Linked DNA regions of Geobacter metallireducens GS-15. The protein of the gene in region 1 interacts with the protein of each later gene in a pairwise test. Links are inferred from orthologs where the notes say so. Each region holds a gene or a part of one and is shown in the gene's direction. Other genes may lie near its edges.

The links.
Region 2: the proteins of GMET_RS13655 (region 1) and dnaB interact in binary tests that used the Escherichia coli proteins (3 or more experiments, as listed by UniProt). The link is inferred for Geobacter metallireducens GS-15 from one-to-one orthologs.

The regions. Positions count from the first base shown.
Region 1 is NC_007517.1:3,074,307-3,081,803, reverse strand. Bases 2,109-5,035 are described here. They hold GMET_RS13655 (ATP-dependent helicase), read left to right. Parts: upstream 2,109-2,517; coding sequence 2,518-4,554; downstream 4,555-5,035. Other genes in these bases: GMET_RS13650 (peroxiredoxin), read right to left, coding at 4,726-5,035; GMET_RS13660 (PEP-CTERM sorting domain-containing protein), read left to right, coding at 2,109-2,360. Also shown: GMET_RS13665 (KPN_02809 family neutral zinc metallopeptidase), read left to right, coding at 44-898; more of GMET_RS13660, read left to right, coding at 1,521-2,108; more of GMET_RS13650, read right to left, coding at 5,036-5,244; GMET_RS13645 (peptidylprolyl isomerase), read left to right, coding at 5,554-6,069; GMET_RS13640 (diguanylate cyclase), read right to left, coding at 6,179-7,497. UniProt on the Escherichia coli protein: Rep helicase is a single-stranded (ss)DNA-dependent ATPase involved in DNA replication; it can initiate unwinding at a nick in the DNA. It binds to ssDNA and acts in a progressive fashion along the DNA in the 3' to 5' direction.
Region 2 is NC_007517.1:2,912,096-2,919,618, reverse strand. What follows is about bases 1,799-4,751. They hold dnaB (replicative DNA helicase), read left to right. Parts: upstream 1,799-2,566; coding sequence 2,567-3,937; downstream 3,938-4,751. Other genes in these bases: lpxA (acyl-ACP--UDP-N-acetylglucosamine O-acyltransferase), read left to right, coding at 3,927-4,736; GMET_RS12900 (SAP domain-containing protein), read left to right, coding at 2,147-2,389; GMET_RS12905 (fumarate hydratase), read right to left, coding at 1,799-1,971. Outside these bases: GMET_RS12910 (ATP-binding protein), read right to left, coding at 1-76; more of GMET_RS12905, read right to left, coding at 346-1,798; GMET_RS12885 (enoyl ACP reductase FabMG family protein), read left to right, coding at 4,754-6,061; GMET_RS12880 (IS110 family transposase), read right to left, coding at 6,396-7,472. UniProt on the Escherichia coli protein: The main replicative DNA helicase, it participates in initiation and elongation during chromosome replication. Travels ahead of the DNA replisome, separating dsDNA into templates for DNA synthesis.

The DNA.
Region 1 (7,497 bases):
CCGTGTGCATTCAATCGGCAGACCATGACAGGAGTGCCTTGCCATGCGATGGAGTGACGGACGGAGAAGCGACAACGTGGAAGACCGCCGGGGGATGACCGTTGGCCGGAAGGCGGTGGGGGGCGGCATCGGCACGATCATTCTCGCGCTGGTCGCCATGTACTTCGGCATCGACCCGTCGGTGGTCCTGCAGCAGGGGGGCTCTCCCCTCACAGCGCCGACAGAGACGAGACAGGCCGGCAAGCCTCCCGCCAGTGACGAACTTGCCCAGTTTGTGTCGGTGGTTCTGGCCGACACCGAGGATACCTGGCACGAGCTCTTCCGGAAGAACGGCAAGACCTACCAGGAGCCGAAGCTGGTCCTCTTCACCGGCGCCGTGGAGTCGGCCTGCGGCTATGCCCAGGCCGCCATGGGCCCCTTTTACTGCCCCCTGGACCAGAAGGTCTACATCGACCTCAGCTTCTACCGGGACCTGAAGGAGCGCTTCAAGGCGCCGGGGGACTTTGCCCAGGCGTACGTCATCGCCCACGAAGTGGGGCACCACGTCCAGTCGCTCCTCGGCATTTCGGAGAAGGCCCACGACCTCCAGCAGCGGAGCGGTAAGACCCAGGCGAACCAGCTCTCGGTGCGACTGGAGCTCCAGGCCGACTGCCTGGCCGGCATCTGGGCCCACCACGCCGACCGGAGCCGGCAGGTTCTCGAAAGCGGCGACGTGGAGGAGGCGCTCCAGGCGGCCACCAGCATCGGCGACGACCGCCTCCAGCAGCAGGCCCAGGGGTACGTCGTCCCCGAAAGCTTCACCCACGGCAGCTCCGAGCAGCGGGTCCGCTGGTTCAAAACCGGCCTCGACACCGGCAACTTCGGGGCGTGCAATACCTTCGGGGCCCAATCGTTGTAGATTGATGGTGCCTTTCCCCTTGGCACGGTAATCGCCTTCTCGTATTTCGCCTGATACCTCTGCTATCAATGGTGACAGCCGGGCCGACCAGCCCGGCTGTTGTGCGTTTTGAGCACCGATTTGCCGTTTCGAGATTCCAATGCCTGAGCCCTTCACCGGACCTTCCCCCCACGACAAAGCCAATGTGCCAATGTAGCGCCCATCTCCCAATTAGTTGAAATTAGCTAACGTGGCTCGTTATTTCTTGTGATTTCATTAAGTTATGCCTGTGTGTCGAGGGTTCTTACAGATGTGCCCTGGACATTTTACAAAAAGTGTAATGATATTTTAATGTTGGCTCAATTTTAATGTTCAACGTGCGAAGAATCGCCATGTTACGTCATGGCTTGGATTATGCAACTTTAATTTTGAAAAAAGTGCAATAATTCCGTTTGGTTGCCGTTGTGTTGGTTGTGTTGTTTTACTTTGTTACCACCCTGTGCTGGCACTATGAACCTGCCGTAACGCGGTCGATATCTGAGATGCTTACCCATTCCCGTGAGGATGGGTCAAAATCACAGGAAAGGAGGACCGTTACAACACCCATCGGAAGTACAAATCAGTTTGTGAAAGGAGAGTGACAATGAATGGGAAGATGAAAAGTTTCACCAGTAAAGCCTTGGCAATTGCCGCCGGCATGGTAGTGCTGGTCCTCGTTCAGTCAAATCCGACACAGGCGTCGACACTCCAGGTGGGAGTGACCGTGTATGACACCGCCGATCCCACCAATTTCTACAGTCGGGTAATTGTGGACAATGGTGCAGGTGACCTTGATCCGAATCCTCATGCAATCCTCCTCGGGAACAATTTTGAGCCCATCCCAGGTTTTGTTGTCCAAGGTTCATATCATACCGCCCACTTGGAGCCGAATATCCTCACCAGCGCGTCATCGTCCGTGACCAATACCAGGGGGACCACGAGTCGCGCTTTCGTCGTGGTCAGTGATACGGATTTCAAGCCGCCGACCAATGCCACTTTCGTCACCGGCAGCGGCACGTGGACCAATGCGGCAGGCTCGACTATTGCTCTGGGGTATTATAATGATCCCAACAACGGGCAGTATGCTGCTCCGTTCGTTCCATTTGATACCCTGGGAAATCCGAATCCTGCGCCGGTGCTTTTTGCAGATTTTGATAGCTTTGACCAGGGCTGGGCCTCGCTGCTTTCGGGAGATCTGGTTGCGAGCTTCAGCGATACAGCAACCAGTGATCATGATTCGTTCGGTTTCAACGGCGGTCCCTATGGCGTTAGCAATGTCGATCCGTTTTCGATGGCCTTAATGTTCGATTTCAGCGTTGTTCCCAACGGCATGCTGACCTCTCGCGGCCTGTCGATGGAGGCAGACCCGATCCCTGAACCATCCACGTTCCTTCTCCTGGGCGCCGGCCTTGGGGGAGTGGTGTGGCTGAGGCGCCGGAAGTAATTCATTGGAGACATGGTTCCAACCGGTTTCCCTTGGCACGGTAATCGCTCCCTTGCATTTCTCCCGACACCTCTGCTATCAATGATGACAGCCGGGCCGACCAGCCCGGCTGTCGTGCGTCTGGAGCACCGATTCAACCGTTTCGAGGATTATTTTTATGCTTGACCTCTCCACCCTCAATCCACCCCAGCGGGCCGCTGCGGAGCACACCGAGGGGCCGCTCCTGGTCCTGGCCGGCGCCGGCTCCGGCAAGACCCGGGTCATCACGTACCGGATCGGCCACCTCCTTCTCGACAAGAAGGTGAAGGCCGAGGACATCCTGGCGGTCACCTTCACCAACAAGGCGGCAGGCGAGATGAAGGAGCGGGTCCGCGAGCTGGTTGGGCGTGGCAAGGCCAAGGGGATGGTCATCTCCACCTTCCACTCACTGGGGGTCCGAATCCTGCGCCGGGACATCGAACGGCTCGGTTACAAGAAGAATTTCAGCATCTACACCACCTCGGACCAGATCGGCCTCATCCGCCAGGCCATGCGGGAGGTGAACGCCGACGGGAAGAAGTTCGACGCCGAGACGCTCCTCTGGCGGATCTCCGGCTGGAAAAACGGACTCATCCCGCCGGACCGGGCCGTCCCCCGCTACGACGATCCCGACGAGCTCCTGGCCTGCGACGTCTACCCTCGCTACCAGGCGCTCCTCCACGCCTGCAACGCCATCGACTTCGACGACATCATCATGCTGACGGTGCGGCTCCTCCAGGACTACCCTGAGGTGCTGGACCACTGGCAGGAGCGCTTCCGCTATATCATGGTGGACGAGTACCAGGACACCAACGCCTCCCAGTATCTCTTCATTTCGCTCCTGGCGCGGAAGTACCGCAACCTCTGCGTGGTGGGGGACGATGATCAGTCCATCTACGGCTGGCGCGGGGCCGACGTGGGGAACATCCTCGACTTCGAGCGGGACTACCCGGGGTGCCGGGTGGTGAAGCTGGAGCAGAACTACCGCTCCACCGGCACGATCTTGGAGGCGGCGAACCAGGTCATCAAGAACAACGCGAAACGGAAGGAGAAGCGTCTCTGGACCGATGTGGGGGAGGGACGCCCCATCGACATGGTCATCGCCCAGGACGACGAGGAGGAGGCGACCCTGGTGGTGGAGCGGCTCCAGATGGAGCGCTACCAGCATAACCTCTCCTTCGGCGACTTCGCCATCCTCTACCGGACCAACTCCCAGAGCCGGGCCTTCGAGGAGCAGCTCCGCTTCGAGGACATCCCCTACGTGCTCGTGGGGGGGATGCAGTTCTACGAGCGCAAGGAGGTTAAGGACGCCCTCTCGTACCTGAAGGTGATCGACAACCCCCTGGACGAGCAGGCCCTGTTGCGGGTGGTGAATTTCCCCCGCCGGGGGATCGGCGACGGGACCGTGGTGAAGATCAACCAGTGGTCCCTGGAGCACGAATGCCCGCTCTTGGAGGCTATGGGGAGGGTGGAGGAGATCGAAGGCATCCCTGGCGCGACCCGGGAGAAGGTCCTGACCTTCCACCGGCTCATCACGGGCGCGGCCGGGGAGTTCCGCCGTCCGGGAGATCTGGCGGCGCGGGTGAAGGGGTTCTACGACCGGATCGGCCTTGAGGAGGAGCTCTACCGTACCATCGAGGAGCCGGCCACGGCCCGGCGCAAGGTGGAGAACGTGGAGCAGATCATCAACTCCATGGCGGGGTACGAGGAGAGGATTCCGGGGGCGACCCTCTCGGGGTTCCTGGAGAAGGTCTCCCTCATGGACGAGGATCGCTTCAGCGGCAAGGACAAGAAGGAGCATGGCAAGGATGCCGTGACGCTCATGTCGCTCCACTCCAGCAAGGGGCTGGAGTTCCCCTTCGTTTTTTTAGTGGGGTTCGAGGAGGAGATCCTCCCCCACAAGAAGTCCGTGGAGGAGGGGATGAGCATCGACGAGGAGCGGCGCCTCTGCTACGTGGGGATCACCCGGGCCCGCCGGCACCTCACCATAACCCGCTGCCTCCACCGGAAGAAGTACGGCAAGCTCCTGGAGCGGCAGCCGAGCCGCTTCCTGGAGGAGATTCCGGAGCGGCTCGTGCAAGTTCATGAAGGTGAGGTGAAGAAGGCCGCCACCGAGGAGGAGCAGGAGGCCATGGCCCAGGATTTCTTCGCCCGGATGCGGGAGAAACTTTCCTGAAAAAGTTAGTTTGAATAACACGGAGAAACGGAGAGCACGGAGAAAATCAATAACGTTAATGGATTTGGTTGGGGTCTCAGCAGGTGATGCCAATCAGATGGTTTTGAATGGCAATTGACTGATTCTACTCCGTGTTCTCCGGTTCTCCGTGTTATTGAAGGCTTATAAGGCTTATTTGATCGTCTTCTCCCCCGGTTTCCACCCCAGGGGGCAGAGCTCGCCGGTCTGGAGCGCTTCCAGCACCCGGAGGGTCTCATCCACGCTCCGTCCCACCGAGAGGTTGTTCACCACCTGGTACTGGAGGACACCGTTGGGGTCGATGATGAAGAGCCCCCGCAGTGCCACCCCCTCCTTTTCGTCGAGGATGCCATAGCGGGCCGTCGCCTCTTTCTTGTTGTCGGCCAGGAGAGGGTACTTCAGGTCGCCCAGGTCCCCCCGCTTGATCCAGGCCAGGTGAGAGTACTTGCTGTCCACGGAGGCGCCGAGAAGCTGGGCATTGAGTTCCGTGAACCGATCCATGGCCTTGTTGAAGCCGGTGATCTCCGTGGGGCAGACAAAGGTGAAGTCGGCGGGGTAGAAGAAGAGGACCACCCACTTGCCCCGGTAGTCGCCCAGGCTCACCTTCTTGAATTCCTTGTCCACCACCGCATCGAGGGTAAATGGCGGAGCCGGCTCCCCCACCTTGGCCATCTCGGGAGCGGTGCGGACCATCCCCTTGTGGTGCTGGACCATGAGCTCCGTGGCCTTGGTCATGTCGTCGGCTTTTTCGGGGGCGGCGCAGGCTGGGCCCGCAAAGAGTGAGGTGGCGAGGATTGCAGCGAGTAGTGCCGTTATGCGGTTCATGGGAACCTCCTGGTGGGATTTATTGACGACGGAAACGTCACAAGCATATCCCCATCAAAGGAAGTTGCAAGTGGGCAGGGTGATTCAGAAAACGGTTCTCCTGCCACGGCTTTTGTGGTACAAGAGAGCGATTTTTCATCGAGAAAGGAGCACACCATGGGCGAAGAAACCAATCCCCGCGTCGTCATCGAGACATCCCAGGGGAACATCACCGTCGAACTGTTCAAGGACAAGGCCCCCATCACCGTCCGCAACTTCATCTCCTACGTGAAGGAAGGGTTCTATGACGGCCTCATCTTCCACCGGGTCATCAAGAATTTCATGGTCCAGGGGGGCGGACTCGACGAGAATATGCAGCAGAAAAAATACAAATTTGCCATCAAGAACGAGGCCGCCAACGGTCTCAAGAACAACAGGGGAACCCTGGCCATGGCCCGGACCGCCGTGGTGGACAGCGCCACCTGCCAGTTTTTCATCAACCTGGTGGATAACGCCTTCCTCGATCACAAGGGGAAAACCCCTGATATGTTCGGCTATGCCGTGTTCGGCCAGGTTGTGGAGGGGATGGATGCGGTGGATGCCATTGCCCAGGTGAAGACCGGCAATAAGGCCGGCCACTCCGATGTGCCGGTGGAGCCGGTATTCATCACCAAGGCTTCCGTGGTGGAGTAGGCTCCCTGCCCCTCTCCCTTGGGGAGAGGGTGGCCGAAGGTCGGGTGAGGGGAAATAGCGCAGGTTGAGGGTAGATAAAAAGGCCGTCCGAGTCATCGGGCGGCCTTTTTCATGGCAGATTAGTGACGGTCTTGAGGCGGGTGCCGTGTTCCTCCTCGGCCGGCGGTGGGCCGGAGATAACCACCCGGTTGCGTCCCTCCGATTTGGCGCGGTAGAGGGCCACGTCGGCGGCCTTGACGAGTACTGCCTCGACGTTGCCGTCCTCCGGGAAGGAGGAGACGCCGATGCTGGCAGTGAGGCGCCCCTGGGGGAGGTTCTCCTCGTGTGAAAACTCCTCCCCTTCGATCTCGCGCCGAATCCGCTCGGCCACAAAGAGCGATTCCTTCTTGGAGGTGCCGGGAAGGATGATGCAGAACTCCTCCCCGCCGTAGCGGGTTACCACGTCCATCTGCCGGGCGGTGTCGGAGAGGATCCGTGCCATTTTCTTCAGTGCCCGGTCGCCGGCCAGGTGGCCGCAGAGGTCGTTGTAGATCTTGAAGTTGTCCAGGTCGATGAGCATCACGGTGAGGGAGAGGTTCTGCCGGATGCTCCGGGCCAGTTCCTCTTCCATGCGACGCTTGAGAAAGCGGCGGTTGTAGAGGCCAGTCAGCGGGTCAGTGATTGACAGCTGTTCCAGGAAGTCTGCCCGCTCGATGGACAGGGCCCGCTCGATCATGATGGAGGCATGGTCGGCGAAGGTGATGAGCAGATTCAGGTCATTCTCGGTGAAAATCCCCTGATTCTTCTTGTCCGACAGGTTCAGAACGCCGGCGACGCTCTCCCTGAGCTTGATGGGGATGCTGACGAATGACTTTGTCTTGAAACGGGGACGGTTGGGGATGCCGATCCGCTTGTCCTTCTCGATGTCGTTCACAAGGAGGGGGTTGCCGCTGGCCGCCACCTTGCCGGCAATGCCGCTCCCCACCTGGACCACCATGCTCTGGGCCAGCTGCATGTTCATGCCGAGGGCCGCCTCGATTTTGAGGTTTTCGCCGTTTTCGTCGATGAACATGAGGGAGCCGCTGGAGGCATCCGCCAGGTCGGCCGCCATGGCGAGGATTTGCTCGTTGAGCTCTTCCTTGGAGGTGGCCCGGGAGAGGGCGGTGAACATGGTCATGAGCTTGGTTGCCTGGGCATTGTCGGCGGAGTGCTTTTCCTCCTCCCGCAGGCGCAGGAGTTTCGCCGAGGCCCGGTCGGCGACCAGTTGCACGAGGAGCTTGTCCCGGCGGGTGATGGCCGCATCGAAGAGAACCATGATGCCGAGAAAATCACCGTTGGAGGCGAAGCGGATGCACAACCCCTGATTGGCGGCGATTTCAGGGAAGAGGGTCCGGCACTCATCGTCGAGGGTGACGACGTTCTCTTTCCGGTTGCGGGGAAAGATCGACA
Region 2 (7,523 bases), 160 kb from region 1 along the record:
CCCGGGGGAGGAGCATCTCCACGGAGCTGAGGACGCGTTCCAGCTGGGCAACGAATTCGGGTTTCATGGTAAGCATGGTTTTTCTCTTTTCGTGATGTTGATTATGCAAGTTTGTGAGACTGTAGCGACGTGTTCGCGGTAAAGCGGCTAACGGTTCGAAAAAACAAGATAAAACAGTGGTTGTTTTTGGTATACGTCATCCCAGCGCCCTCTGTCAAGTCCAAACCCCGGGCCTGTGGCCGTAAACGCGCTCCCCGCGCGGGTAGGGAGAATTCCCTTCCGCACACGGAAAAGCCCCCGGCCGCGAGATACGACCGGGGGCTTTTGCCACTTTCATGGGGGATACTACAGACCCAACTGCTTGAAGAAGTCATTCCCCTTGTCATCCACCAGGATGAAGGCCGGGAAGTTCTCGACCTCGATCTTCCAGACCGCTTCCATCCCCAGTTCGGGGAAGTCGATGCACTCGACCTTCTTGATGTTCTCCTCGGCCAGGACCGCGGCAGGGCCGCCGATGGAGCCCAGGTAGAAGCCGCCGTGCTTCTTGCAGGCATCGGTCACCTGCTGGCTCCGGTTCCCCTTGGCGATCATGATCATGGAGCCGCCGTTCGCCTGGAGAAGATCCACGTAGGAGTCCATGCGGCCGGCAGTGGTGGGGCCGAAGGAGCCGGAAGGCTTGCCAGCCGGGGTCTTGGCCGGTCCGGCGTAGTAGATCGGATGATTCTTGAGATAGTCGGGGAGCGGTTTGCCGCTGTCGAGAATCTCTTTGAACTTGGCGTGGGCGATGTCGCGCCCCACCACGATGGTGCCATTCAGCAGCAGCGGCGTGGAAACCGGGTGCTTGCTCAGTTCGGCCAGGATCTCCTTCATGGGGCGGTTCAGGTCGATCTTGACCCCGTGCTCATGCTTGCCGCGGTACTGCTCGGGAATGAGTCGGCTCGGATTGCGGTCCAGTTCCTCGACGAAGAGGCCGTTTTGGGTGATCTTGGCCTTGATGTTGCGGTCGGCGGAACAGGAGACCGCCATCCCCACGGGGCAGGAGGCGCCGTGGCGGGGAAGCCGGATGACCCGTACGTCATGGGCGAAGTACTTGCCGCCGAACTGGGCGCCGATGCCGAGCTTGTAGGCCTCTTGGAGAAGCTTCTCCTCCAGTTCCACGTCGCGGAAGGCCCGGCCGTGCTCGTTCCCCGTGGTGGGGAGGGCGTCAAGGTACTTGGCGGAGGCGAGCTTGACCGCCTTCATGCAGGCGTCGGCCGAGGTACCGCCGACCACGACGGCGATGTGGTACGGCGGGCAGGCGGCGGTTCCCAGGTACTTCATCTTGCCCACCAGGAACTTGAGCAGGCTGTCCGGGGTAAGGAGTGCCTTGGTCTCCTGGTAGAGCATGGTCTTGTTGGCGGAGCCCCCCCCTTTGGCCATGAAGAGGAACTTGTAGTAATCGCCGTCCACAGCCTGGATGTCGATCTGGGCCGGCAGGTTGGTGCCGGTGTTGACTTCCTTGTACATGTCCAGGGCCACGGTCTGGGAGTAGCGGAGATTTTCCTCGGTGTAGGTCTTGTAGACCCCCTTGGAGAGAAACTCCTCGTCCTTTCCGCCGGTCCAAACCTGCTGCCCTTTCTTGGCCACGACGGTGGCGGTGCCGGTGTCCTGGCAGAGGGGGAGCTCGAAGTTGGCGGCGATCTCGGCGTTCCGCAGGAATGCCAGGGCAACCCCCTTGTCGTTCTGGGAGGCTTCCGGATCCCGGAGGATCTTGGCCACCGACTCGTTGTGCTCGGGGCGGAGCAGGAAGGAGACGTCCCTCATGGCCGTGTTGGCCAGGACGGTGAGTGCCTCGGGATCGACCTTGAGGACCTCTTTCCCTTCGAAAGTTGCGACGCTGACATACTTCTCCGAGTCGGGAATCTTGTAGTACGACGTCTCATCTTTCTCGAGGGGGAAGGGTTCCTGGTAAACGAACGGCTTGGTGGACATACATGCTCTCCTTTCGCGTGGGTTTATGAGGAGTTTTCTGTATACAGTATGCAGGTCGCAATCTTATGTAATATTTTTCATTTTGTCGAGAGGGAAGTTGAACATAACCGGGAGATTGCAGTTGCGAACAGCCGATCTTCTGGTACATGTTGTAAGAACGTCATAACGCGGTAACATGACGATGATAATCGGAACAACAGAGGCCTCAGCAGAAAAGCTCATTCGGGAGGAAAGCACCATGAAGATGCAGGAGATCAAGGAAATTGCCAAGCAGCGGGGGGTCAAGGCCGGCACCCTGAAAAAGGCCGAGCTGATCAAGGCCATCCAGCGCATGGAAGGGAATTCCGACTGCTATGCCGAGGGAAAGGCCGCAAACTGTGGTCAGGACCAGTGCCTGTGGCGGGAGGACTGTGACTGAAACCCGGTGCTGCGCGGAGGAATGAAGGGCGGGGCGGGCTGTTTGGTCGCCCCGCCTTTGCTTTTGTGCCGATGGGGAGGCGGGTCAAAATCGTTGACCGGGTAGGCGGCGCGAGTTATAGTACCCCCTTCCCCCACTTGCTTCCGGCATTCGTTTTAAACATTCCCAAGGCAGGCCATGTCCGCAGTAGACCTGAGAAAAGTTCCTCCCCAGAGCATTGAGGCCGAGATGTCGATCCTCGGCGGGATTCTCCTCGAAAACGAGGCGATCAACCGCGCCCTGGAGATCATCGAGGCCGACGACCTCTACCGGGAGACCCACCGGAAGATTTTTCGGGCCATGGTGGACCTCTCCACCCGCAACGAACCCTGCGACCTCATTACACTCACCGACGTGCTCAAACGCTTCGGGGAGCTGGAGGAAGTGGGAGGGGCCGCGTACCTGGCCACCCTGGTCGATTACGTCCCCACTGCCGCCAACATCGCCTACTACTGCCGGATGGTGAAGGAGAAGTCCATCACCCGCCGTCTCATCACCGCGGCCACCGACATCGTCACCAAGGGGTACGACGTGGAGACCGGGGTGGAGGAGCTTCTCGACACGGCCCAGAAGAACATCTTCGAAATTGCCGACAACAAGCTTCGCCCCGCGTTCACGCTGGTCGGCACCATCCTCAAGGATACCTTCAAGCACATAGAGACCCTCTACGAGAAGAAGGAGCATGTCACCGGCGTCCCCACCGGTTTCTACGACCTGGACGAGATGACTGCAGGCTTCCAGCGGGGGGACCTCATCATCATCGCCGGTCGCCCCTCCATGGGGAAGACCGCCTTTGCCCTCAACATCGCTCAGCATGCCGCGGCCCACGCCAGCACGCCGGCGCCGGCGGCCATCTTCTCCCTGGAGATGAGCAAGGAGCAGCTGGTGATGCGGCTTCTCTGCTCCGAGTCCCGAGTCGACGCGAGCCGCCTGCGGACCGGCCATCTGGTGGATACCGACTGGCACAAGCTGACCAGCGGGGCCGACAAGCTGGCCAAGGCGAAGATGTTCATCGATGATACTCCGGCCATCCCGGTGCTGGAGATGCGGGCCAAGTGCCGGCGTCTCAAGGCGGAGCACGGTCTGGGGCTCATCGTGGTCGACTATCTGCAGCTCATGCGGGGGTCGAGCACCGAGTCGCGCCAGCAGGAGATCTCGGAGATATCCCGCTCCCTCAAGGCCCTGGCCAAGGAACTGGACGTGCCGGTGGTGGCCCTGTCGCAGCTGAACCGCTCCCTGGAGAGCCGCACCGACAAGCGCCCCATCATGAGCGACCTGCGGGAATCGGGCGCCATCGAGCAGGACGCCGACGTGATCATGTTCGTCTACCGGGACGCCGTCTACTGCGACGACTGCAAGAAGCGGGACGGCTCCTGCACCAAGGAGCACGACAAGGACGCCGAGATCATCATCGGCAAGCAGCGTAACGGCCCCATCGGAACGGTAAAGCTCCTGTTCAACGGCCAGTACACCAAGTTCGAAAACCTGGAGAAACGTCATGACTACTAGCATCCATCCTTCAGCACAGATAAGCCCCTCCGCCACCATCGCCGACGGCGTTGAGATCGGCGCCAACGTCATCGTGGGGGACCATTCCTCCATCGGCGCCGGCACGAAGGTGATGGCCAACGCCGTCATCGGCCCCTGGACGAAGATCGGCGAGAACAACACGATCCATTACGGAGCCATCGTTGGCCATGACCCCCAGGACTTCGGCTACAAAGGGGAGGAGAGCTGGACCATCATCGGCAACGGCAACATCATCCGCGAGGGTGCCACCATCCACCGGGGGAACCGGCCCGGGACGAACACGGTGGTCGGCGACAACAACTTCTTCATGGTCAACTCCCACGTGGGGCACAACTGCGTGCTGGGGAACAATATCATCCTGGTGAACGGGGTGCTCCTGGCCGGCCACGTGGTGGTGGAGGACCGGGCCATCGTCTCCGGCAACTGCGTGGTGCATCAGTTCTGCCGGATCGGAAAATTTGCCATGATGCGGGGGCTTTCCCGCACCTCCCGCGACGTGCCCCCCTTCTGCATCATGGACGACACCCACACGGTTAAGGCTCTGAACCTCGTGGGACTGCGCCGCAACGGCTTTGACCAGGCCCGCATCCGCGCCATCAAGAATGCCTTCAAACTCCTCTTCCTTTCGGGGCTCAATATGCAAAACGCCCTGGCCGAGGCGGAGCGCACTCTCACCATTACCGACGATGTCCGCTACCTTCTGGACTTCATCAAGAGCGCCAAGCGGGGGGTCTGCTTCGGACACGGCGTGATCGTGGACGTGGAAGAGAAAGACTAAAAAGAGGAGTTTCCCCAATGACCCAATACAATCCTTTGAAACAGATTCCTGCGACCGCCGGTTATGGTAAGGGCGACGTCTTCGTCCTATTCGGCGAACTCTTCGGCCGGGGGTACGCCAACGGCATCGTCGACGAGGCAAAAAAAGCCGGCATGACCATCATCGGTGCCACCGTGGGGCGCCGCGACAACAACGGACCGCTCCGTCCCCTCACTCCCGAGGAGCTTGCCGAGGCCGAGGCGAACCTTGGTGGGAAGATCATCAACGTGCCGCTGGAAGCCGGGTTCGACCTGGAGCCGGCCGCCGACGGCCTCACCCCCGCTGACCGCCTCAAGGGGGTAAAGCCCGACACGGTGGTGGAGACGCGGCTCGACATGGCCGCCATCGAGGAGTCGCGGCAGAAGGGGCTCGCCCGCTTCCGGGAGAATCTTGCTCTCTTCGCCAAAGATCTGGACGGACTCATCCCGGCCGGGGCCAACGTTCTCATTGCGCACACCATGGCTGGTGGCATCCCCCGGGCCAGGACCCTCATGCCAATCCTGAACCGGGTCTTCAAGGGGCAGGGAGACCGCTACCTGGCGTCAGGACCCTTCTGGAAATCCGATGTGGGGCAGCTCTGCTCCCTCTCCTTCGACGAGGTGACCGCCGACACCTTCGGCGCCCTCATCGCCGCCACCGCTGGGCTCCGGAGTCGGGTGGAGGGGGCCGGTTCCCGCATTTCCTATTCGGCCTTCGGCTACCACGGCTGCGCGGTGCTCATCGGCGGAGAATACCGGTGGCAGTCCTACACCCCCTACCTCCAGGGATGGGCCAAGATTCGCCTGGAGGAGGTCGCCACGAAGGCCTGGCAGGAGGGGGTGAAGGCCACGGTTTACAATTCCCCCGAGATCCAGACCAACTCCAGCGCCCTCTTTCTGGGGGTGGAAATATCCCTCTACCCGCTGCTGGCGGCCCTGCGGAAGGAAGGGGACGGACCCGCGGCCACGGCCATATGGGATGCCTGCCAGGGGCTCCTGAAGGAAGGGGAGACCCTTGACGCTCTCCTAGCCAAGGCCGATGCCTACCTCTCGTCGCCGGTCCTGAACCCCTTCGGGACCTATGAGCAGTGGCCCCACCACAATACCGCGGAGCAGGCGAGCCTCATGCTCACCGTCTCCGACGAGCTTATGACCATGAGCGCCGACCCCAAGAACGTGGTCTGCGCTGAACTCTCGAAATCGGTCTTCCAGGCGGTGGGACGCCTCATGTTCGATCATTCCTGGAGCCCCCAGGCGCCGGTAGTCTGGCTGAACCACGATACCATCGCCCGCCGGCTTATTAACTGACCGGCACCCGGATAGAAAACGCAAAAAAAGAGCCGTCCCCTCGGGGCGGCTCTTTCTTATGTGGCCATCTGTCAAATGATTTCAAAGATCGAAGGTGATGCAACCTTCTCAGGGGGCATTTTCCGTTATGGAAGATGCCTTTTCCTTATGTGGCCATCTGTCAAGATATTTTCAAAGAGCGTTCTTTCCAACCTTCTCTCCGGGCATTCTTTTTTATGAGAATGCCTTTTCTTATTCGCGCCTTAGGTGCGCCGAGTACCGATCCGGTACCTAGAGAAGGTTTCGCCATTTTTATTCCGCCACCACAGTGGCAAAAGAGCCGTCGCGACACCAATTAAGAAATGACTATTCGATACGGCCGCTGCTCAACGTATAGACGCCATAGAATGATTGCAAGTCGGCGGGCTACGACAGCTATTGCTTTTTGAGCGATACCCGTCTTGCCGAGCAGGCGGCGATACAAGTTTTCGGCGTATGAATCTCTGCTCCTCCACATCCAAGCCGCCTCAATCAATAGGCTGCGCAATCTGGTTTGTCCGGCCGGAACCAGTCTGCCTGATGATGACTTGTTGCCGCTTTGCCGAACTACCGGAGCCAAGCCGAGATAACTGGCGACCTCTTCCGGTCTTTTGAATCGTTCTGGGCGAAACAGCTCCATAGCGAAAGTTGTGGCAACTACCGGTCCGACGCCGGGGATCGACTGCAGGCATGTCATGGTGTTGGCTAGTTCCTCTGTTTTTGTCAGCGACTTTAACTGGTGTTCGATCCTGCGCAGCTCTTCCTGGTTAAACGTCAGCTCGCGCAGGTAGCTTTGCAGAGTCATGTGTGCAGCTGAGTCTATCGGCAGAGCAAGCAGCACTGCATCAACACCAATTTGCCAGTGTTCCAGCTCTTTAGGTTCATCGACGCCCAGGAACAGCAGAAGCCCCTTGATCCGCTGTTTGCAGCGTCTGACGTCATCGACAAGCATATGGCGGCGGCGCAGCAGGGTTCGGCGTGCTTCTTCCTGTTGTGTTGGGATGGCGATAGATTTGAGCATCCCCTTGGCGGCATAGTTGGCCAGCTTCAGGCAGTCAAGCCGGTCACATTTGGCGCCAGGAGTTACGGAGCGGGGGATTTTACTTGGAGCCGCAACAATAACCGGGAACCCGGCAGCAAAGAGCATTCTGGCGAGGGAGAACCCGGTTGGGCCGGATTCATAGGCTACAGCACCAACCCGGATGTTCAACCCGGTAAGTAGTTCGATTATGGCTTGAGGTGATGCCGGACTGACCAAGCTCAATGCTCGACCGTCGCAACGGTGCAAGGCAATGTGATAACTGCGTTTATGCACGTCGATGCCGACGTGGAAAGTCTCATCTTCAAACCCAACAACAAACTGCTGCAGACCTGCTAAACTGATCTTTGCCATGTTGGCCTCCTTCTCACTGATGGTATGAAGCGGTCACTTCAAGACTACCAG